DNA from 2 places in the Streptomyces sp. NPDC001530 genome. Region 2 is predicted to be linked to the other one. Evidence: riboswitches for the same ligand, from Rfam matches in the RefSeq annotation. Region 2 holds a riboswitch; the other holds the start of a gene.

Region 1 (11,330 bases), on a different contig from region 2:
GGGTCGCCTCGGCCTCCCCCAGCCGCGCCTTGAGCCGCCGCGTCTCGCTCTCGGCGGCGGACACCTGGGCCTGCCCCTCCGCCCGCACGGCGTCCATCTCGCCGCGCATCTTGCGCAGTGCGGCCTCGCCGCGTTTGACGTCGCTGAGGGCGCCGCGGAGCTTGCGGTGCAGCGATTCGGCTTCCTTCTTGGCCGATTCCAGCTCCGTGCGCAGCCGTTCGGTCTCGGCCTTCGTCTGGCCGCGGGCCTGCGCGAGCTCCTCACGCAGCCGCTCCAGCTCGGCCCGGTTCTCCTCGTCGGCGCGCTCGGCGTCCGCCCGCAGGGCCTCCTCGCCCGCGGCGGTCACCAGCTTCACCCAGCCCGTGGGGCGCAGCACATAGGCCGCGGCCGCCACGTCCAGCGGGTCCGCGGCCGGGGGCGGCGCGCCCGAGTCGAGGGCACCGGTGAGCTCCGGCTGCGCCTCTCTCAGCTTCTCGGCGATGCGCTGTCTGAAGAGAGGGTCCGTCTCCAGCGCCGCAGCCATGGCGTTACCGGCGAACTTCGCCCGCCGGTTGGGGGCGAACCGGGCGTACTGCCGCAATTGGGTAGGCAGTTCACCAACGGTCAGCCCACCGAAACCATCGGAGACAATCTGGACGACTCTTCTCCGCACACCATCGGGCAGCGGACGGTCGAGCACCTCAGCGGCGCCGTCGTCCGGCTCCCCGCCTGTGGTCTCCACCATCCGTCACCCCAATGCCTGTGCGGGGCCCGCTCCCTCAGGAGCCGGCGCCCGGCCTGTCCACGAGTTCCACCTGATCCACCGCGTTGCACCAGCGGCAGCGGACCGACTCGATGGTCTCACTGACCACCTCGCGCTCTTCGACCTTCGGCTCACCGGCCAGGTCGAGGTGCACATACTCGACGACCTTCGACGAGCGGGTCACGTCGAAACGCGTGAGGTTGCCGCAGAGCGTGCAGCGCCAGCGAGTCTTGGCGTCCGGCAGGGGAACCGTCATGTGGCAGTCGCTTTCCTTCTAGTGTCCGTCCAGCGCCAGTCTCCCTGGTGCATGTGGCTCGTAACCCTACGGCCTGGCGGGTACCCGACGCTCGGCTGTCCACAGCGGCGAGGCGGTCTGTCCGCATGGCTCCCGTTACGCCATGCTCTGCACCATGATCAGCAACTGGAGTACGACGGTCGGCAGAGCGATCCGGGGACAGTCGGCGCCGGTGACATACGGCCTGATCGCCCTCTGCTGTCTGATCTTCGTGATCGGCCCGGCGGCGGGCCTCAATCCGGTGTACGGCAGCGGGGACGAACTACTGGTCGCCCAGCGGGCCTACTTCCGGCGCTGGGGCGTGGTGCCCACCGAGCTCTTCGAGGGCGCGCCCCGCGCGGCGCTCACTCCCGCCACGGCCCTGTTCATCCACGGCAGCTGGCTCCACCTCCTCGGCAACATGCTCTTCTTCTACGTCTTCGGGGCGATGGCCGAGGAACGCATGGGCCACGTGCAGTTCGCCCTCTTCTACGTGGGGTGCGGCTATCTCGCCCTGCTGGGCTACGCCGCCGCGAACGCCTCCTCGCAACAGTCCCTGGTCGGCGCGTCCGGGGCGATCTCCGCGATCCTCGGCGCGTTCCTGTACCTGTTCCCCAAGGCCCGGGTGACCAGTCTCTTCCCGTTCCTCTTCTTCCTGCCGCTGCGCTTCCCGGCCTGGGTGGTGCTGCCCTTCTGGGTGACCCTGCAGTGGCTCGCGGCGGGCCGCGACACATCGGGCCCCGGCGTCGCCTATCTGGCCCACCTGGTGGGCTTCTCGGCCGGCTTCCTCTACGCATCGGTCCGATTCGGCCGTACGACTAGAGTGAAGGCCCCAGCGACGGCCGCCCCCGAGGGAGAGAACCAACCGTGATCACCGCGATCGTCCTCATCAAGACCAGCGTGGACCGGATCCCCGAGATCGCCGAGTCGATCGCCGCGCTGGACAGCGTCAGCGAGGTCTTCTCCGTCACCGGCACGTACGACTTGATCGCCATGGTCCGCGTCAAGGCCCACGAAGACCTCGCGGACGTCATCCCGGGCCGCATCAGCAAGATCCCCGGCGTCGAGGCCACCGACACCCACGTCGCCTTCCGCACCTACTCCCAACACGACCTGGAAGCGGCCTTCGCCATCGGCCTGGACGGCTGAATTCGCCCCCGCCGCCCCTACCCATTCCCACCCCTGGGGGCTGCCGCCCCCAGACCCCCGCTTCGACCTGAACGGCCCCGTCCTCAAACGCCGGACAGGCTGAACAGACAGAACAGGTCCGCTCCGACGGTTGAGGAGCCGGAACCAGGCAGGGCTCCGGGGGAAGCTGCGGGGCGGGCTCCGAACCAAAGCCTCCGTCGCGTCCAGGGCGAAGCCCTCGGCCACGAGTACGAGGCAGGCGCACCGCAGTCAGGGCACAGGGGCCAGCGCCCACCCCACAGGGCCAGGGGCGGCGCCCTGGACAGGGGCCAGAGGCGGAGTCCCGGACAGCGGCCAGAGGCGGAGCCCTGGACAGGAGCCAGAGGCGGAGCCCTGGACAGGAGCCAGAGGCGGAGCCCTGGACAGGAGCCAGAGGCGGAGCCCTGGACAGGAGCCAGAGGCGGAGTCCTGGACAGGAGCCAGAGGCGAGTCCCGAGGGGGGACAGCGCCCCCGACGAGGTCCAAGGACGTAGCCGCGCGCAGGGGTCAGGGGCGGAGCCCCCGGCGGGTCAGGGGCGGAGCCCCGGGCGGGGACGGGGGCGGAGCCCCGGGCGGGTCAAGGACGGAGCCCCGAGGGGGCCCTGGGGGCGGAGCCCCGTGCGGGAAAGTCCAGAGGGCGGCGCCCCCTCGCCGAGTCTGGGGCGGCGCCCCTCACGGGGTCTGGGGCAGCGCCCACTCGCCGGGGCTGGGGCAGTGCCCCCTCGCGGGGTCTGGGGCGGAGCCCCAGGTGGAGGGGACGGGTAGGGGCGGCGGGGGCGAAAGACCCACCCGCCCGAGCCCCCACCCACCTGCGGTCGGGTCAGACCGCCGGGACGCAGCGGCCGTCCTCCGTGCGGTAGTTCCACTTCGCGCCGTCCCGTACGAGTTCCTTCACGGCGGTCACGAAGCGCTGGACGTGCTCGTCGGGAGTGCCCGCGCCGAAGCTGACGCGGATGGCGTTGAGGGACTTCTCGCCGGGCGCGGCCTCGGGGGCGCCGCACTCGCCCTGGGTCCCCGGGTCGCTGCCGAGGAGGGTGCGCACCAGCGGGTGGGCGCAGAAGAGGCCATCCCGGACCCCGATGCCGTACTCAGCGGAGAGCGCGGCGGCGAAGTGCGAGCTGTTCCACCCCTCGACGACGAAGGAGATGACGCCGACGCGCGGCGCGTCGTCACCGAAGAGGGAGAGGACCCGCACCTCGGGCACCTCGGCCAGCCCCGCGCGGACCGTGTCGATCAGGTGCTGCTCCCGGGCGACGAGCCCCTCGAAGCCGGCCTCCGCCAGCGCCTTGCAGGCCGACGCGATCGAGTAGGCGCCGATCACGTTCGGCGACCCGGCCTCGTGCCGCGCCGCACTCTCGTGCCACTCCACGTCCACGCCACCATCCGTACGCCGCGCGACCTTCCGGCTCGCACCGCCGCCCGCGAGGTACGGCTCGGCCTCGCGCAGCCAGTCGGAGCGGCCCGCGAGGACACCGGAGCCGAAGGGCGCGTACAGCTTGTGGCCGGAGAAGGCGACCCAGTCGACGTCCAGGTCGCGGACGGACACCGGGTGATGCGGGGCCAGCTGCGCGGCGTCGAGGACGATACGCGCGCCGTGCGCGTGCGCGGCCGCGGCGAGCTCCCGCACCGGCCACAGCTCACCGGTGACGTTCGAGGCCCCGGTGACGCAGACGAGGGCCGGCCCGTACGGGTCGCGGTCGGCGAGCGCGCGCTCCAGCGTCGCGACGGCCTCGTCAGGCGTGCGCGGGGCGTTCAGGTACGTCACCCGGGCATCCCGCCACGGCAGCAGCGAGGCGTGGTGCTCGGTCTCGAAGACGAAGACCTGGCAGTCGGCCGGAAGGGTGGCGGCGAGCAGGTTGAGTGAGTCGGTGGTGGACCGGGTGAAGATCACCTGGTCGCCCTCGCGGCAGTCCAGGAACTCGGCGACGGTCTTGCGAGCGTTCTCGAACAGGTCGGTGGACAGCTGCGACAGGTACCCGGCACCGCGGTGCACGCTGCCGTAGTACGGGGCGTATGCGGCCACGTCGTCCCACACCCGCTGCAGGGCCGGGGCACTGGCGGCGTAGTCGAGCGCGGCGTAGGTGACCTCGCCACCGGTGACGAGCGGGACGGTGACATCTCGCCCCAGGACGGGCAGAGGGGCACAAACGGTCTGGTCGGCGGCAGCGGTGAAGACAGACATGGCGAGCTCCTGTGAGAGGCAGAAGGAATCACCGCGCGAGCGGGTACCGGGTACACCGGGATCGGGTACACCGGAATACGGCTCAGCGCGGGAAGGGTGGAAAGGGGGTATGCGGAGGCGGGGCTCTACGCCCTATCGCATTCGCTTGCTCACAGAAGGCTCCCTCGAACGACCAGGACCCCTGGTACCGCGCTTATTTGAAAGCGTGCGAGGGGTCCGCGCTTGCCGTAGACCTCGCTGCCTACGGCCTGGTCTTCACCCGGGGCACCCCGCCACGGACGGAGGGTTGCCGGACAGCCGGCCGGGGCCTGATGGCTGTCGCTCATGACCTGGTACAGCATCTTGCCAGAAGATCTTCGACGCGCAAGGCGCAGTCCAGGATCCGGACTGCGCCTCGCGTCACCTCACGTACGGCCTCGGAGCCGACGTACGGCTCAATGGGCTCGGAGTCGGCGTACGGCTCATGCGTTGGTGGCCGCCACCCACCGCTCCAGCGTCCTCTTCGCCGCCCCGGAGTCGATGGCCTCCGCCGCCTTCGCCATGCCCGCGCGGATCTGGTCCACCAGCGGCGCGTCGCCCGGCGACAGCGCCACCAGGGCCGCCGCCGAGTTCAGCAGCACCGCGTCCCGTACGGGCCCGGTCTCGCCGTTCAGCAGTCGACGGGCCACGTCCGCGTTGTACGACGCGTCGGCGCCGCGCAGGGCCTCCACAGGGACGAGGTCGATACCGACGTCGCGCGGATCGAAGCGCTCCTCGGTCACCTTGCCGTCGCGGACGACCCAGACCTTGGACGTCGACGTGGTGGTCAGCTCGTCGAGGCCGTCGTCGCCGCGGAAGACCAGCGAGGAGTTGCCGCGCTCGGCGAAGACGCCCGCCACGATCGGCGCCATGCGCAGATCCGCGACCCCGACCGCCTGCGCCCGCACCCGCGCCGGATTCGTCAGCGGCCCGAGGACATTGAACGTCGTCCGGATCCCCAACTGACCCCGCGCCGCCGCCACATGACGCAGCGCCGGATGGAACTTCACCGCGAAGCAGAAGGTGATCCCGGCCTCCTCGGCCACCTCGGCGACCCGCTTCAGGGGCAGCTCGAGGTTGACGCCGAGCTTCTCCAGGACGTCCGAGGCACCGGAGGCCGAGGACGCCGCACGGTTGCCGTGCTTGACGACCTTGGCGCCGGTCCCGGCCACCACGATCGCCGACATCGTGGAGATGTTGACGGTCTTCGCGCCGTCGCCGCCCGTACCGACGATGTCGACGGTCGGCCCCGGCACCTCGATCACATTGGCGTGCTCGTACATCGTCCGGACGAGCCCGGAGATCTCCTCGACCGTCTCGCCCTTGGCCCGCAGCGCCACCGCGAAACCGGCGATCTGCGCGTCCGTCGCCTCGCCGCGCATGATGCGGTCCATCGCCCAGGCCGTGTCGTCCGCGCTCTGGTCACGGCCGTCGAGCAGGCCGTTCAGCACCTGGGGCCAGGAACGGCCCGCCGCGGTGTCGCCTCCAGCGGGGTTCACAGCGCTCATAAGCCGCTCCTGGTTCAGTCCCGGAAAGGGACTCCTTATAGGGATGGGAACACCCTATCCAGCCCGGGAGACGGCAAAGAGCCCCGTCCATGCAATGGACGGGGCTCCAGCCGTGGCGATCAATAAGGACCGATCAGAGGATCAGTGGTGGCCGTGGCCGCTCGTGATCTCCTTGTACTCCTCGACCGTGGGCTTGGGGATCTGGTTGTTCTCCCCGTAGAAGCCCTTGCTGAGCTTGGCGCGCAGCCGCTGCGTGCCCGTGACCTTGCGCTCGACACCGTTCTCGTCGACCGTCGGGCCGATCTCGGCCGGCAGGTACTGCTCGTGCGCCGTGAGGGCGTGCAGCGACGACTGCGGCAGCGGCTCGTGGACCTCGATGAACTCACCGTGCGGCAGGCGCTTGATGATGCCCGACTCGCGGCCGTGCAGCACCTTGTCCCGGTCGCGGCGCTGGAGGCCGAGGCAGATCCGCTTGGTGATGAGGAACGCGAGGACCGGTCCGACGAAGAAGAAGATCCGCACGAACCAGGTGACCGTGTTGATCGACAGGTGGAAGTGCGTGGCCCACAGGTCGTTGCCGCCACCGATCAGCAGCCCCATGTACAGGGTGATCCACGCGACGCCGATGCCGGTACGCGTCGGGGCGTTGCGCGGGCGGTCCAGGATGTGGTGCTCGCGCTTGTCGCCGGTGATCCAGGACTCGATGAACGGGTAGACCGCGATCGCGACCAGGACCAGCGGGAAGATCATCAGCGGGATGAACACACCCAGGACGAGCGTGTGACCCCAGAGGTTGACCTCCCAGCCCGGCATGAAGCGGATCAGGCCCTCGGAGAAGCCCATGTACCAGTCGGGCTGGGCGCCGGTGGACACCTGGTCCGGACGGTAGGGGCCCATGGCCCAGATCGGGTTGATCTGAGCGACCGCCGCGATGGCCGCGATGGCACCGAAGACCAGGAAGAAGAAGCCTCCGGCCTTGGCCATGTAGACCGGAAGGAGCGGCATGCCGACGACGTTCTTGTTGGTCCGTCCGGGGCCCGCGAACTGCGTGTGCTTGTGGTAGAAGACCAGGATCAGGTGGCCGACCACCAGGCCGAGCATGATGCCCGGCAGCAGCAGGATGTGGACCGAGTAGAAGCGGGCCACGAAGTCGCCGCCCGGGAACTCTCCGCCGAAGAGGAAGAACGACAGGTACGTGCCGACGATCGGCACGGACAGGACCGCGCCCTCCATGAAGCGGACACCGGTGCCGGAGAGCAGGTCGTCCGGGAGCGAGTAACCGGTGAAGCCGGTGAACATGCCCAGGACGAACAGCAGGAAGCCGAACAGCCAGTTGACCTCACGCGGCTTGCGGAACGCACCCGTGAAGAACACGCGCATCATGTGCACGAACATGCCGGCGAGGAAGATCAGCGCCGCCCAGTGGTGGATCTGCCGGATCAGCAGACCACCGCGCACATCGAAGGAGATGTGCATGGTCGAGTTGAACGCCTCGGACATCAGCTGGCCCTGCAGCGGGATGTAGCTGCCGTGGTACTCCACCTCGTTCATCGACGGGTGGAAGAACAGCGTCAGATACACACCCGTGAGGATGATGATGATGAAGCTGTAGAGGCAGACCTCACCCAACATGAACGACCAGTGGTCGGGGAAGATCTTGCGCATGTTGGACTTGGCCAGGGAGTAGATCCCCAGACGGCCGTCGGCCCAGTCGGCCACCCGCTCGCCGGCGGGCGCCTTCTCGCGCGGCGAGCGCGAGTCGGAGGTGGTGGTAGTGCTCATCCGCGCTCCCAGAATGCAGGACCGACGGGCTCTTCGAAGTCGCCGAGCGCCTCGAGGTAGCCCTCGTCGTTCACACCGATGCGCAGCTGCGGCAGGGCGTGACCGGCCGGGCCGAAGATGACTCGGGCACCGTCGGAGAGGTCGAAGGTGGACTGGTGGCACGGGCAGAGGGCGTGGTGCGTCTGCTGCTCGTACAGGGAGACCGGGCACCCGACGTGGGTGCAGATCTTCGAGTAGGCCACGATTCCCTCGTAGGACCACTCGAGTTCCTGCTTGTCCTTGATGTTGTCCGGCTGGATCCGGACGATCATCAGGGCCGCCTTGGCGATCTCCTTCTGGAAGTCCTCGTCGTGCTCCTCCAAGCCCTCGGGCTTGGCGAAGGTGAGCGAACCGACGGCGACGTCCGAGGGACGCAGCGGCTCGTTCGTGTTCATGTTGACGAGGAGCTTGCCCTTGGACCAGATCGTGTGGCGCAGCTTGGTGCCGGGCAGCGGGCCGAGGTCGCGCAGCAGCATGACGCCGGAGAGCGGGAACAGGGCCAGCGCGCCGAACATCGTGTTGCGGATCAGCTTGCGGCGGCCGAGCGCGGACTCCTTGGCGCCCTGCTTGAAGTCGGCCATGACCTTGGCCTTGACCTCGGGCTCCGCCTCGATCGCGTGACGCTCGTCGACGATCTCCACGTCGGACATCAGCGTGCGGGCCCAGTGGACCGCGCCCGCGCCGATCGAGAACAGCGCCACACCGAGGGTCAGCCCCAGCGCGAAGTTCAGCGCGCTGATGTGCCCGATCGGGAACACGAAGATCGACTTGTCGTTCGGGATCGCCACGTACGAGACGATGAAGGCGACGGTGGCCAGCATCGACAGCGTGAACAGCATGGCGACGGTGCGCTCGGACCGCCTGGCGGCCCGCTCGTCGATGTCCTGGACGCGGTGCTCGTGGGGCGGCAGTCCCGGGTCCGCGAACGGGTTCTTCTCGTCCGCGACGGCTACCGCTTGACCGTGCTCGTCGGTGGCCCGCTCAGCGGGCACGTTCTCTTCTGGAATGTCTTGGCTACTCATGACTTCTTGGCCTTTGCGGTCCGAGCGGCGACCCAGACGGCGACGGCGATCAGGGCGCCGAGTCCGAAGATCCAGGAGAACAGTCCTTCAGTGACCGGCCCGAGGCCGCCCAGTTCGAGACCGCCGGGGTTCTCGGTGTCGTCACCGTTGACCGCGTCGAGGTACGCGATGATGTCCTTCTTGTTCTTCTCCGACAGCGTCGTGTCGGGGAAGGACGGCATGTTCTGCGGGCCGGTCTGCATGGCCTCGTAGATGTGCTTCGGGTCGACACCGTCCAGGCTGGGCGCGAACTTGCCGTGCGTCAATGCGCCGCCCTTGCCGGTGAAGTTGTGGCACTGCGCGCAGTTGGTACGGAAGAGCTCGCCGCCCTTGGCGATGTCCGCGCCCTCGGGGTTGACCTGGCTCTTGGTCGGGATCGAGGGACCGGCACCGAGCGAGGCGATGTACGCCGCGAGCTGGTCGATCTCGGCCTGCGAGTAGATGACCTTCTTCTTCGGGACCTGCGCGCCCGGCTGCTGGGCCGGCATACGGCCGGTACCGACCTGGAAGTCGACCGCCGCGGCGCCGACGCCCACGAGGCTCGGCCCGTCGGAGGTGCCCTGACCGCCGGTGCCGTGGCAGCTTGCGCAGCCCACGGAGTACAGCTTCTTGCCCTCGTCGATGGCGAGGGACTGGGCGGTCTCATCGGCTTGCGCCTGGCCCGCGGGTGCGAAGGCGGTGTACAGCCCCCCGGTGGCCGCCAGCGCGATGAGTAGGACGACGACCGCCGCCAGCGGATGGCGTCGTCGTGCGGAGAGCTTTTTCACGGATTACCCCGGTGTCAGGATCTTCTGCGTCGATGCTTCTGGATGTTTCGGGCGGTGGGCCCGATTACTTGATCATGTAGATCGTGGCGAAGAGGCCGATCCAGACGACATCGACGAAGTGCCAGTAGTAGGACACGACGATGGCGGCGGTCGCCTGCTCATGGGTGAACCTCCGGGCCGCGTAGGTGCGGCCCAGGACCAGCAGGAAGGCGATGAGACCGCCCGTCACGTGCAGTCCGTGGAAGCCGGTGGTCAGGTAGAACACCGAGCCGTACGGGTCGGAGGAGAGCGAGAGCCCGTCCTTCTTGACCAGTTCGGTGTACTCGAAGACCTGACCGCCGATGAAGATCGCACCCATGATGAAGGTGACGATGAACCACATCCGGAGCTTCTTCACGTCCCCGCGCTCGGCGGCGAACACGCCGAGCTGGCAGGTCAGGGAGGAGAGCACCAGGATCGTGGTGTTCGTCGCCGAGAACGGGAAGTTCAGGCTCTCGGCCATTTCCTTCCAGTGCTCCGGCCCGGTCACCGATCGCAGGGTGAAGTACATCGCGAAGAGGGCCGCGAAGAACATCAGCTCGGAACTCAGCCAGATGATGGTTCCGACGCTGGTGAGGTTCGGCCGATTGACCGACGGGTGCGCGTGCCCGGTTTCTACTGTCGTTGCTGTCGCCACGACCGACATTATGTCGGTCGCTTATCCCGCCCTCACCCCGGGGGGTGCCGTTCGGAGTGTTGACGGGGTGTGTCCAGCCCGTATGGCCCATCGAAGCCCTGTCCGAACCGGTGTTGACGAGGTGTTCAAGGGAGTAGCATCCGCGCCATCGGTACCAGTGGTTCCCGACCAATGCTGTGCGTCTTAGATGCGTGGAGGAACAATGCAGCCGACCGCCACGGTGCTCGTCTACAGCGACGACTCCAACACCCGCGAACAGGTGCGGCTCGCTACCGGGCGCCGGCCCGCTCCGGACGTTCCCTCCGTCGAGTTCGTGGAGTGCGCGACGCCCGGCGCCGTGATCAAGGAGCTGGACAAGGGCGGGATCGACGTCTGTGTGCTGGACGGTGAGGCCGTGCCCATGGGCGGCATGGGGGTGTGCCGTCAGATCAAGGACGAGGTCTTCAACTGTCCGCCCGTGCTGGTGCTGATCGGGCGGCCCCAGGATGCCTGGCTGGCTACCTGGAGCCGTGCGGACGCCGCCGTGACGCTGCCGGTGGATCCGGTGGAGTTCGCCTCTGCGCTGGCCTCTCTGCTGCGTCGTAAGGCTCTTACGGGCGCCTGAGAGCTCGGGTCCCCTTGTGGTTCGGCGGCCGCGGGTTGATTGTGGCTTGTCGCGCCCGTGCGGCGGAGCCGTACATGGCACGGCCCCGCGCCCCTTACGGGGCGCACAGCCCAAGCTCACACTGACTCGGGGCGCAGTCTGGCCCTGTCCTGCGGAGTCGGGCCCTCGGGAACCCCGGCCACCAGGGCGCTGCCCTCGCGCCATTTCTTCCAGTCGAGGTTCCAGTCGCCGAAGCCGTTGGTGAACGGCGCCATCATGGCGCCGTTGGAGTTCTGGACCTTCACGATGTCGCCCTGGCGCACATTGTTGAAGAACCACTGGGCGTTGGCGGTGCTCATCCCGGTGCACCCGTGGCTGACGTTGGCGTACCCCTGGTCGCCCACGGACCAGGGCGCCGCGTGCACGTACTCGCCGCTCCAGGTGACGCGGGTCGCGTAGTACACGGGCAGGTCGTACGAGTCCGCGGAGCCCTCGGCGATGCCTACGGTGGTACCGCGCATCCGTACGAAG
Region 2 (11,330 bases):
GCGCCCGCCGGAGAGGTGGTCGAGGCTGGCGAACTGGCGGGCCACCTCGTACGGCTCGTTGAAGGTGGAGTTGATGGTGCCGGTGAGCCCCAGGTGTTCGGTGACGGCGGCGAGCGCGGTGAGGATCGTGAAGGTGTCGGGCCGTCCCACGACGTCCAAGTCGTAGATCTTGCCGCCCTGTTCACGCAGCCGCAGTCCCTCGGCGAGGAAGAGGAAGTCGAACTTGGCGCGTTCGGCGGTTCGCGCGAAGTGCGCGAACGAGCTGAACTCGATATGGCTGCCGGCGTCCGGGTCGCTCCATACGGTGGTGTTGTTGACGCCGGGGAAATGGGCGGCCAGATGGATCTGCTTCAGCGGCTTGCTCATGGTCGTACGGTCCCTCCGGCTCAGGCGGTGGCAGCGGCGTAGCGGTTGGCGGGGCGAGCAAGTCCCAGCAGCCCGCGCAGGGTGTCGGCCTCGTACGACGTCCGGAAGGCGCCGCGGCGCTGGAGTTCCGGAACCAGACCCCGGGTGATCGCGGGGAGGTCGTGGCCGACGACGGCGGGGCGCAGCCGGAAGCCGGACAGCCCTGCCTGCGCCAACTCCTGGAGCAGATCGGCAAATTGGACGGGAGTTCCGGTGAAGATCCGCGCGTCGCTGGTGTACGGGTGGCCCGCGAGGGAGTCGAGACGCTCGCGGCGCGCCGCCGCGGCGGCGGGGTCGTCGTCCAGGAACACCACCAGGTCGCCGAAGAGGTGCAGCGGCTCGGCGGCGCGCCCGGCCGCATCCTGTTCGGCACGGACCGCGGCGACGACGGCGCGTGTCTGCTCGGCGTCGTGCGGAGTGACGTATCCGAGATCGGTGGAACGCCCCAGCAGGCGGAACGGCGCACCCGTCCCGGTCTCGTGGGCCAGTGCCGTGACCAGGGGCTGGCCCTGCGGTGGACGGGGCGTGATCGAGGGGCCCTTGACGCTGAAGTGCGGGCCCTCGAAGTCGATGTAGTGCAGCTTGTCGCGGTCGACGAAGCGGCCGGTGGCGACGTCCCGGATCTCCGCGTCGTCCTCCCAGCTGTCCCACAGCCGGCGGACCACTTCGACGTAGTCTGCGGCCTCGTCGAAGAGCTCGACGCTCAACTCCCTTATGGCCGGGCTCTCCAGGTCCTCGAAACGGAACGGGGGGAAGGTACGGCGGCCGAAATGCGCGGCCTCGTTCGCGCGGGCCGACACCTGCACCCGTACGCCCGCGCGGCCGGTGCTCACATAGTCGAGGGTGGCGATCGCCTTGGATATATGGAACGGCTCCGTGTGGGTGGCCACCACCGTCGGCACCAGTCCTACGTGGCTGGTCAGCGGTGCGACCCGGGCCGCGATGAGGACGGCGTCGAGGCGTCCGCGTACCTGGTCCGTCCGCCCGTCGGGTTCGGTGAGGTGCGAGGACTGGAGTCCGAGCGCGTCCTCGATCGTCACGAAGTCGAGCAGCCCGCGCTCGGCCTCGGTGACCAGGTCGGTCCAGTAGGCGGCGGTGAGCAGCTCCCGGGGGCGGGCCACCGGCTCGCGCCACGCGGCCGGATGCCAGCCGGCGCCGTCGAGTGCGACGGCGAGGTGCAGCGCCGCAGAGGACGAAGGGGAGGAAGCAGGGGAGGAAGAGGGCAGCGAAGATGACGAGGACACGTGAGGGTGCCTTCCTGTTCGACCGTACGAGAGCACCGGACCCTCTTCTTGGCGGGTCCGGCGGCGGGGTGACAGGTCAGGGACGACAGAGCGCGCCGGCCACGCGCTGCAGGTCGATGTGCGGCCGGGAGTACAGATGCACGCGGCGGCGCGGGGCAAGGACCTTGGCGCGGAGGCGGGACACACCCGGCACCTCGGTCACCTCCGCCCATCCGGCTCGGCGGGCCCGGGGGCGCACCGGCATCATGTCGTCTTCCACCACAACAGCCCGGCTACGCCGTCTGTTCCGGCGCCGCGCCCGGAGTGCGGACCTGGAGGAAGTTCCTGCGTCGGCGCGGGGTGAAGCCGATCGACTCGTAGAGCCGGATCGCTGCGATGTTGCTCGCGGAGGCGTGCAGGAAGGGGGTGTCTCCGCGTTCCCTGATGCCCGCCGCGATCGCGCGCAGCAGCCGGGTGGCCAGGCCCCGGCCGCGGTGGTCCGGGTGAGTGCAGACGGCGCTGATCTCCGTCCAGCCCGGTGGGCGCAGCCGTTCGCCGGCCATGGCGATCAGCCGTCCGCGGTGCCGGATGCCGAGGTAGGTGCCGAGTTCTACCGTGCGGGCCAGGAAGGGGCCGGGCTCGGTCAGGGCGATGAGGTCCAGGATCTCGGGCACGTCGTCGGGCCCGAGCCGCACCGCGTCGGGGGCGGGCTCGGCGCGCAGTGCGGTGCCGACGAGTTGGACGCCCTCGCCGCGCCGTACGGTCTCCCAGCCTTCGGGAGTGTCCTTGACCCCCGACACCGCTGCGACGGTTCCGGGGCCGACGAGTTCGGCGAGGTCGTGCCAGGCGCGGGGATCGTCGGGGTCGGCCAGGGCGGTGAACGGGGAGAGGTCCGTGCGGTAGCGGGCGGCGCGTCCGACGCGCTCGGCGAACACCGAGTGTGGACCGGTCAGCGCGGCCCAGGCCGCGTTGTCCAGGATGTGGAGTGGCGCCGCCGGGCTCTGCGGCTGCGGCGGAGGGGCGATGGTGGACATGGGTGTCGGATCTCCGTGGCGGTAACGGGGCGACTTCGGCGGGCTCAGGGCCGCCGGCCCCCACAGCGGGCCGGCGATCCGTCATGAAGGTGCGGGTGCTCAGGAGTTGTCGAGTGGCAGCCCGGGCGGGTTGACCTGGGAAGTGCTGACGGCCTCGTTGGAGAGGTTCCAGGCGGACAGCCACTTGGCGTACTGGCCGCTCTTGATCAGGTGGTTGATCGCGTCGGCGATCGGCTTGGCCAGCCCGCTGTCCTTCTTCGTGGTCGCCGCGATCAGGCCCTGCAGCGACGCGCCGGCACCGGAGAACGTGCCCGCGCTGCGCGTCGGGTTGGGCGACTTGGCGGTCTGTGTGACGTGGTAGGCGACACCGGGATTGGCGGCGAAGTACGCGTCGATCTTCCCGCCGGTCAGCGCCAGGTAGGTGCTGTTCTTGCTCGCGAAGTGCTTGACGGTGAGCTGCTTGCCCTCCTTCTCGAGCTTGGTCTGCCACTCGAGAAGGATCTTCTCCTGGTTGGTGCCGTTGTCGACGGCCACGGTCTTGCCGGCGAGGTTCTCGTAGTCGCCGTCGAAGTTCCACGTGCTCTTCTTGAGCACCTCGAAGCCGACGTTGTCCTTCCGGTAGGAGGCGAAGTCGTACTTCTTCTTGCGCTCCTCGGTGTCGGTGATGTTGGCGAAGGCGACGTCGACCTTGCCGCTGTCGATGCCGACGAACATGTTCTCCCAGGTGGAGTTCCTCAGCTCCGGCTTCAGGCCGAGGACCGCGGCGACCAGACGACCGAAGTCGGGTTCCGCTCCGGTGAGGGTCTTCTGGTCCGAGCCGACGTACGCGAGGGGCGGGAAGCCGTCGGGCAGGGCGCCGACGCCGATCTCCAGCTTGCCGCTCTTGCGGACCGACGCGGGCAGCTCGGCGCTGATCGACTTCACCTCGGAGACCTTCAACTTGGTCTGCTCGGCGGCCCCGTTGGACAGCTGTCCCACGGTCACCGTGCCCGCGGCGTCGGTCGTGGTGGCGGCGTCGCTGTCGCCCCCGCAGGCGGCGAGCCCGGCGGCCAGTGAGGCAACGGCGGTCGCCGCGGTGATACCGCGTATCAGGCTGCGTCGAGAGAAGTGCGTAGGCATGGCTGTCCTTGTCGCTGGAGGAGGGCGTGACTGCGGTGAAGAGGTTGTGACTGCGGTGAAGTGGCAGAAGGGAGGCGCCGGTCAGAGCACCTTGCTGAGGAAGTCCCGGGTCCGCTCGTGCTGCGGGTGGTCCAACACCTGTGCGGGCGAGCCCTGTTCGACGATGCGACCGCCGTCGATGAAAACGATCCGGTCGGCGACCTCGCGGGCGAAGCCGATCTCGTGCGTGACGATGACGAGGGTGGTGCCGCTGGTCGCCAGGTCCTTGATGACGGCCAGGACCTCGCCGACCAGTTCGGGGTCGAGTGCCGAGGTGGGCTCGTCGAACAGGATGATCCCTGGGCGCAGCGCGAGGGCGCGGGCGATGGCCACGCGCTGCTGCTGGCCGCCGGACAGCTGGCGCGGGTAGGCGCCGGTCTTCTCGACCAGGCCCACGCGGCTGAGCAGTTCGCGTGCCAGCTCCTGGGCCTCGGGCTTGGTCAGCTTGCCGGTGGCCACGGGCGCGGCGGCCACGTTGTCGAGGACGGTCAGGTGCGGGAAGAGGTTGAAGTTCTGGAAGACGAAGCCGATCCGGCCGCGCTGGGTCAGGATGGCTCGCTCGCTGAGTTCCTTGAGACGCTCACCGTGCCGTCGTACGCCGATCAACTCGCCGTTGACGCTGACGTATCCGACCTCGGGTTTCTCCAGGTGGTTGATCACCCGCAACAGCGTCGACTTGCCGGAGCCGGACGGGCCGAGGATGACGGTGACCTCGCCGGGCCGCACCGTCAGGTCGACGCCGTCGAGCACCCGGTGGGCGCCGTACCACTTGTGCACGTCGTGGACCTCAAGGGCGGCGGGACGCGCGTCGAGGGTCTGGGCGGTGGTCATACGGCGGCCTCCTTGCGCAGCCGGGCCCGCAGATCACCGAGGCCGGTCCGCACCTTCTGCAGTGGCGTCGGCGGCAGGGTGCGCGTCGCGCCCCGGGCGAAGTACCGCTCGACGTAGAACTGGACGACGGACACGGCACTCGTGAGGATCAGGTACCAGACGGTGGCGACCAGCAGCAGCGGCACGATGTCGCCGGGATAGGTGCTGCCCATCGTCTGCACCGAGCCGAACAGATCGAGCAGCGACACGTAGAACACCAGGGATGTGCCCTTGATCAGGCCGATCAGCTGGTTGACGTAGTTCGGGGTGATGGACCTGAGGGCCTGCGGGAAGACGATCCGGGTGAACTGGTACGTCTTCGGCAGGCCGAGCGCGGCGGCCGCCTCGTGCTGGCCCTGGTCGACGGAGAGGATTCCCCCGCGGACGACCTCGGCCGCGTACGCCGCCTCGTTGAGGCTGAGGCCGATGACGGCGACCGTCATGTCGGTGGCGAGCCGTGACTCGTCGAAGGTGACGAAGGCCGGCCCGAACGGCACACCGAGGCTCAACGTCTTGTACAGGGCGCTGAAGTTGTAGAGGAAGATCAGGACGACGATCAGCGGTACGGAGCGGAACAGCCACGTGTACACCCAGCTCGCCGCACGCAGCACCGGACTCCCGGAGAGCCTCGCGAGGGCGAGCAGCACCCCGCCGAGCAGTCCCAACACCGCGCTGAGCGCGGCCACTTCGAGGGTGATGACGAGGCCGTCGAGGATGGTGGGGCGCAGGAACCAGTAGCGGAAGCGGTCCCACTGGTAGAAGGGGTTCGTGGCCAGGCCGTGGATGATCTGGGCGACCAGGACCAGCACGACAGCCGTGGTGATCCAGCGGCCCGGCCTGCGCAGCGGCAGCACGCGTTGGGCGGTGAGCGGCTTCGCCGGGGAGTCGGCGGGCGGTGCCTCGGCAAGGGACACGGCGGCGCCAGGGGGTTCACTCATGAGGGCTCCAGCGGAGTCGGACACCCCGGTGCGGCGTACGCGACGGCACCGCAGCACAACGAGGAAGGCCGCGGATGACGAAGAACGGGAAGACGCCGGTACCGGGGGCTGGGCGGGCAGAGGGCACACCGCGGCGGCGGTGCGCGTCAGGGATTCAGAACGCCGTCAGCCTTGACAGCGGGCACAGCCCGAAGCGGTACACAGGGCACTGTTGACGCGGAGCAGATCGACACAGCGGTTCGCGCACAGCAGGACGCAGCCGCGGGGCCGCCGTGCGGCCTTCCAAGCTGCGTCCATCGCCGTCTCCGTCACTGTTGCCGCCCGTGGGCGGCTCGCGCTTACCGAAAGTCTTCCGGTCCGGTCGTCACCTGGGGCACCCCACCGCGTCGCGAGGGTTGCCGGCCAGCGAGCCAGGGCTTTTTCGCTGACACTCATGACCGATCTGCGGCGTAAGTTAGGCACGCGCGGAAACCAATGTCAACGTGTTCCGGCCCGGATGACCACCTGGTGAGACCGCGTACAGGCGTCCTTGACGCCTTCGGGGAGCGCGCCGACACTGGCGGGGACGGTCACGATTGTCAGCGCCTCGTCCCCGCGGATTCTCCCGCGCGACGCGGTCATCGGCCCCGGCCCGCTGACAGGCAACCCTTCCACCGCGACGGGGTGCCCCGGGTGACGACCGGGTCCCGCCGGTGCGGCGGGGCAAGCGCGGTCTCGCAACTCGCGGGCCCTGGAGGCGGACCGGTGGGAATGCCCAGGAACTACCTGACGAGACGTCTGCACATCGACTTGTTGCGGGTCTCCAGCGCGTACTAGTCCGGCCGCTTCGTGCCGGTACGCAAGCGCAGTCACTCCGTTCCGCCGCTGCCGCCCACGAGGCGGCCGGGGCTTCGTCGTTCCCATGGAGAGTCATGCCCAAGACAGTTTCGCGCGCCTCGAACACAGGCACCGCAGGCACGTGCGCCACCAGCGCCGCCACCACCAGCTCGCACGCGCCAAGTGCAGGCACCTGCTCCTCAACCTCTCCCGCCCCGAGCCCAGTTGATTCTCCGTCAAGCGCTCGCCCCTGGGGCGCCGGACCGTCCGTGTCCACTCGCCCGCACGCCATCCGCAGCCGTATCGGCGTCGGCGCCGCCGGTGGTTTCTACCCGGCCCCGCACCGCTATCAGCTGTATCTCTCCGAAGGCTGTCCGCGCTCGCTGCGCCTGGCCATCACCCTCGACCTGCTCGGCCTCAAGGACTCGGTCACCACCACGACCCTGGCGCTCCCCGCCGAAACACCTGACGCGTTCGCCTCGCTGCGCCGCGCCTACGAGGCCACCTGGCACCACTACGAGGGCCCGCTGACCGCGCCCGCGCTGTGCGACCGCTGGAGCGGACGCATCGTCAGCAATCACACCCCCGACATCCTTCGTGACCTCGCGGACCTACCGAGGGGCCACGACGGAACCTGCGCCCCCGCGCTGCACCCGCCGGCCCTCGCCGCGGACATCGACGCCCTGCGCGAACTCCTCGACCGGGACGTGACATCGACCGCACGGCCGGAGGCCCGATCGGCGACGCTGGATGTACTGGACTGTCAACTCGCCACTTGTACCTACGTCTTGAGCGAGGAGCTGACAGCGGCGGACGTGGACCTCTGGGTGGCACTCACCCACCTCGACACAACCGACCCCCTCTCCCGGCACAGCCGCCTCCGCGACTACGTGCGCCGCCTCGGCGAGCATCCTGCCTTCCAGGGCGCCGGGTGCGTACGTCCTGACGGTCACCGCGGCGGCGCTCGCGGAAATACTTGACGGAGGTTGTCAGGTATTCAGCCCAAGGTGGGGTGCACAGAAGACAGTGAACCGGCGCCGGAGGCCTCTCCGTCCGTCCGCGCGTGCCGGTGTCCTGAGCAGGAGGTTGGGCATGGCGCAGCACGCGGTCGCATTCGAGGTGGTCGGTCCCTGGTCACTGGACGCGAGCCGGGAGTTCTGGGAGGAGTTCGCTCCGCTGGGGCCGGCCGCGGCGGCGGGTGCCGACGGGGCGCTGCGCACGGTCTTCCACGCCGACGCCGACTGGCGCCGTGTCGCCGCGGAGGTCACCCAGTACGGCACCACGGCGCACGTCGTGGTGACCGGCGACGGCGACCTGGACGCCGCCGCCGAGCAGGTGCGCCGCTTCCTGTCCCTGGACATCGACGCCCGCGGCTGGCCCGCGGTCGCCGAGCGCGACCCCGTGATCGCAAAGGTCCAGGCCCGCTGGCCCGGCCTGCGCCCGTGCGGCTTCCACTCGCCGTACGAGGCCGCTGCCTGGGCGGTGTTGACCCAGCGCACGGGGATGACCTCGGCCAGGCGTATGCGCGCCGAACTCGTCGCCCGCTACGGCACCGGCGGCGCGTTCCCCTCCCCCGAGGCCCTGCTCGGCCTGGACGTCGAACTGCCCTGGCGCAAGACCGAGTACCTGCACTCCGTGGCGTACGCCGCGCTCGACGGGCTCCTCGACGGGGCCTGGCTGCGCACCCTGAACCCCCAGGAGGCGGTGCGCCAGGTCCAGCAGGTCAAGGGGCTGGGCGTTTTCTCCGCCGAGCTCGTCGTCATACGCGGCGCGGGCCACCCGGACACCCTGCCGAGCCAGGAACGCCGGCTGGAGGCGGAGATCACCGAGCAGTACGGCCCCGGCCACCACCTCACCGAGGTCTCCGAGAACTGGCGGCCCTACCGCGCATGGGCCGCGCTGCACCTCCGCGTCCTGCGCGCCGAGCGCATGGGCCCGGCCGACGTCCGCCCCGCTCACACCCCCGCGTAAGGCGGCGGAAAACGTCGCGCCCGTCGGTCAGTCGGCGACGGTGATGACGATCTTGCCGCGGGCGGTACGGGAGGCCAGTGTGGCCAGGCCTTCGGCCGAACGCTCCAGCGGCAGGACGGTGTTGACATCGGCCTTGAGCGTGCCGGCGGCCAGCTGCTCGGCGAGCGGGGCGATGACCTGGCGCACCGGGCCTCCGTTGACGTTGGCGCCGGTGAGGCCCGCGGCGGCGAGCACCCGCTCGTCCGCGGCACCGAGGGTGGAGGAGACCTTGCCGCCCTTGCGGACCACGTCCAGCGGCAGGCCGTCCGCGCTGTGCGAGACGAGGTCGATGAGGGCGTCGACGCCCTCGGGGTACGCGACGCGCACCTGGTCGGCGACATCGCCGGTGGTGTAGTCGACGACCGTGGTGGCCCCCAGGCCGATGAGCCGGTCGGTGTCGCTGGGCCGGGCGGTGGCGACGACGGTGACGCCGCGCGCGGCGAGCAGCTGGACCGCGTACGTGCCGACCCCTCCCCCGGCGCCGACGACCAGCACGCTCTGGCCGGACTCGGCGGCCACAGCATCGACCGCGGCAAGCGCGGTCGCACCGGCCAGCGGCAGGGCCGCGGCGGTGGTGAAGTCGATCCCGGCGGGCTTGAGGGCGACGGCGGCCGCGGGCAGGACCGCGTACTCGGCGACCGTCCCGGCCTGGATCGGCGGGGCCAGCAGGATGTGCCCGAAGACCTCGTCGCCGGGCTTCACATGGTCGACGCCGGCGCCGACCGACTCCACCACACCGGCCGCGTCCCGGCCGACGACCAGTGGGTACTCGTGCGGCATCATCTCCGCCATCATCCCGGCGGCCAGCACGTTGTCGATGGCGTTGAGCGAGGCGGCCTTCACCTTGATCAGGACGGTGCCCTCGCCGGGCACCGGCACGGGCAGGTCGGACACCTCGGGCTGCTGCCCGGCGGCGGGAACGTTCAGTGCGCGCATGATGTGCCTCCAGAGATGAGGGGAGAAATAGGAAGAAGAGTACGAAAAGAAGGGGGTGGGTGGCGGGTACCGCGCCGCCCGCGTATGGGATGGCGTACGAGCCTCTCAAGACGTACGAGCCGAGGCGGCCCCAGCCCGCCAGGACGGACGCGATGTCCGGCGCAGCTGGGAGGATCAGGCCGAGCGCCCCCAGGACCTCGGCCGCCCCGATCCCCGTACGCCTGCTCGCCCAGGCCGGAGTGGCCCAGCGGCCGAGTACCCATAGTGCGAGGTTCGGCCACGGCAGGCCGAAGAAGAGCTCGTCGCCTCGTCGGACTCCACGAGCCGTTCGAGGCTCGCGCTGATCCGCGCAGCCACTCTGTCCGCCACCTGCGCATCACGACACCGGACCACGCTCGCAATCCGTAACCTGCGGCGACCGCGAACGAACATCAACTGGCTAGACTACGCACCCTCGTACACGCGATCCCGCCACGTACGAGCAAAGCCGTTCCCGAAGGGTTTCGACGCTTGATAGCCATCGAAGATGTCAGCAAGCGATACGCCGACGGCACGGTGGCCGTCGATCGCCTGTCCCTCCAGATACCGAACCACTCCATCACCGTTCTCGTCGGACCCTCGGGCTGCGGCAAGACCACCACGCTGCGCATGATCAACCGCATGGTCGAGCCGAGCAGCGGCACGATCCGGGTCAACGGCGAGGACATCCTGCGCCAGCCGGTCAACGCCCTGCGCCGTTCCATGGGTTACGTCATCCAGAACGCGGGTCTCTTCCAGCACCGCACGGTCCTCGACAACATCGCCACGGTGCCGCGGCTGCTCGGCTGGTCCAAGCAGCGGGCCCGCGCCCGTGCCGCCGAGCTCATGGAGCGGGTCGGTCTCGACCCGGGCATGGCCCGCCGCTATCCGTACCAACTGTCCGGCGGCCAGCAGCAGCGTGTCGGCGTCGCCCGCGCGCTGGCGTCGGACCCGCCGATCCTGCTCATGGACGAGCCGTTCTCCGCGGTCGACCCGGTCGTCCGCCGGGGCCTCCAGGAGGAGTTGCTCCGCATCCAGGGCGAACTCGGCAAGGCGATCGTGTTCGTCACCCATGACATGGACGAGGCCATCACGATCGGCGACCGCATCGCCGTGATGCGCACCGGCGGCCACCTGGCCCAATTCGCCGCCCCCGACGAGTTGTTGTCGTCGCCCGCCGACTCGTTCGTGGAGGAGTTCCTGGGCGCCGACCGGGGTATCCGCGGTCTGTCGTTCCTGTCCACCCGCGAGCTCGCACTCGACCGCTCCCGGGTCTTCCCGGTCGGCTCCGACTGGCAGGAGATCGCCGGTCGGGGCGGAGAGCGGTCGTCGGTGCTGGTGACCGACGCCGGCGGCAAGCCGCTGGGCTGGGCGGACCTCAGCGTGTGGGGCGGTGACGTTCAGGCTCTGGAGCCGTACGGGCAGAGCTTCGAGGTGGGCCGGGACTCGCTGCGGGTCGCGCTGGACCGGGCGGTGCTGTCGCCCACCGGCCAGGCGGTCGCCGTGGACGGGGCGGGGCAGGTGCTGGGCGTCGCCGACCAGGAGACGATCGCGGCGGCGATCCGCGTGGCCCGGCAGCGACGGGCCGCGGACTCCCCACAGGGCCCGTCGGACTCCCCGCAGGGCCCGTCCCACCTGAAGGCCGCGCGATGAACGGCTTCTTCGACATTCCGAGCGACCTCCAGAACAGCTATCTCGGTCTGATCTCCTGGCACATGCAGGAGGCCCTGATCCCGGTGCTGGTCGGTCTGCTGCTGGCGCTGCCCATCGGCCTGCTGTGCGTCCGGTTCAACTGGCTCTACCCGCCGGTCCTTTGGGTCACCACGGTGCTGTACGCGATCCCGTCGCTCGCCTTCTTCGTGGTGCTCATCGACTACACGGGGCTGAGCCGGCTCACCGTGATGATCCCGCTGTGCCTGTAC

What was found. A riboswitch is a leader RNA that binds a small molecule or an ion and turns the genes downstream of it on or off. The one in region 2 is predicted to bind S-adenosylmethionine.
Region 1: it holds a riboswitch for S-adenosylmethionine, as region 2 does, so the genes downstream of both, ACFY0T_RS34425 (aminotransferase class V-fold PLP-dependent enzyme) here and ACFY0T_RS17620 (cell envelope biogenesis protein OmpA) in region 2, are expected to answer to the same signal.

Annotation. Positions count from the first base shown of each region.
Region 1 is NZ_JBIAVS010000019.1:42,503-53,832, reverse strand. It holds gene ACFY0T_RS34445 (NYN domain-containing protein) at 1-724, opposite strand, end outside; gene ACFY0T_RS34440 (hypothetical protein) at 759-998, opposite strand; gene ACFY0T_RS34435 (rhomboid family intramembrane serine protease) at 1,153-1,887, shown strand; gene ACFY0T_RS34430 (Lrp/AsnC family transcriptional regulator) at 1,884-2,165, shown strand; gene ACFY0T_RS34425 (aminotransferase class V-fold PLP-dependent enzyme) at 3,004-4,365, opposite strand; SAM riboswitch class IV at 4,579-4,695, opposite strand; gene trpD (anthranilate phosphoribosyltransferase) at 4,827-5,891, opposite strand; gene ACFY0T_RS34415 (cytochrome bc complex cytochrome b subunit) at 6,033-7,673, opposite strand; gene ACFY0T_RS34410 (Rieske 2Fe-2S domain-containing protein) at 7,670-8,734, opposite strand; gene ACFY0T_RS34405 (c-type cytochrome) at 8,731-9,540, opposite strand; gene ACFY0T_RS34400 (heme-copper oxidase subunit III) at 9,605-10,225, opposite strand; gene ACFY0T_RS34395 (hypothetical protein) at 10,419-10,820, shown strand; gene ACFY0T_RS34390 (Ig-like domain-containing protein) at 10,937-11,330, opposite strand, start outside.
Region 2 is NZ_JBIAVS010000008.1:69,124-80,453, reverse strand. It holds gene ACFY0T_RS17655 (NtaA/DmoA family FMN-dependent monooxygenase) at 1-366, opposite strand, end outside; gene ACFY0T_RS17650 (LLM class flavin-dependent oxidoreductase) at 387-1,586, opposite strand; gene ACFY0T_RS17645 (putative leader peptide) at 1,726-1,911, opposite strand; gene ACFY0T_RS17640 (GNAT family N-acetyltransferase) at 1,922-2,662, opposite strand; gene ACFY0T_RS17635 (ABC transporter substrate-binding protein) at 2,762-3,781, opposite strand; gene ACFY0T_RS17630 (amino acid ABC transporter ATP-binding protein) at 3,863-4,651, opposite strand; gene ACFY0T_RS17625 (amino acid ABC transporter permease) at 4,648-5,628, opposite strand; SAM riboswitch class IV at 5,958-6,067, opposite strand; SAM riboswitch class IV at 6,196-6,343, shown strand; gene ACFY0T_RS17620 (cell envelope biogenesis protein OmpA) at 6,714-7,424, shown strand; gene ACFY0T_RS17615 (DNA-3-methyladenine glycosylase family protein) at 7,537-8,415, shown strand; gene ACFY0T_RS17610 (NADP-dependent oxidoreductase) at 8,443-9,390, opposite strand; gene ACFY0T_RS17605 (ABC transporter ATP-binding protein) at 9,901-11,061, shown strand; gene ACFY0T_RS17600 (ABC transporter permease) at 11,058-11,330, shown strand, end outside.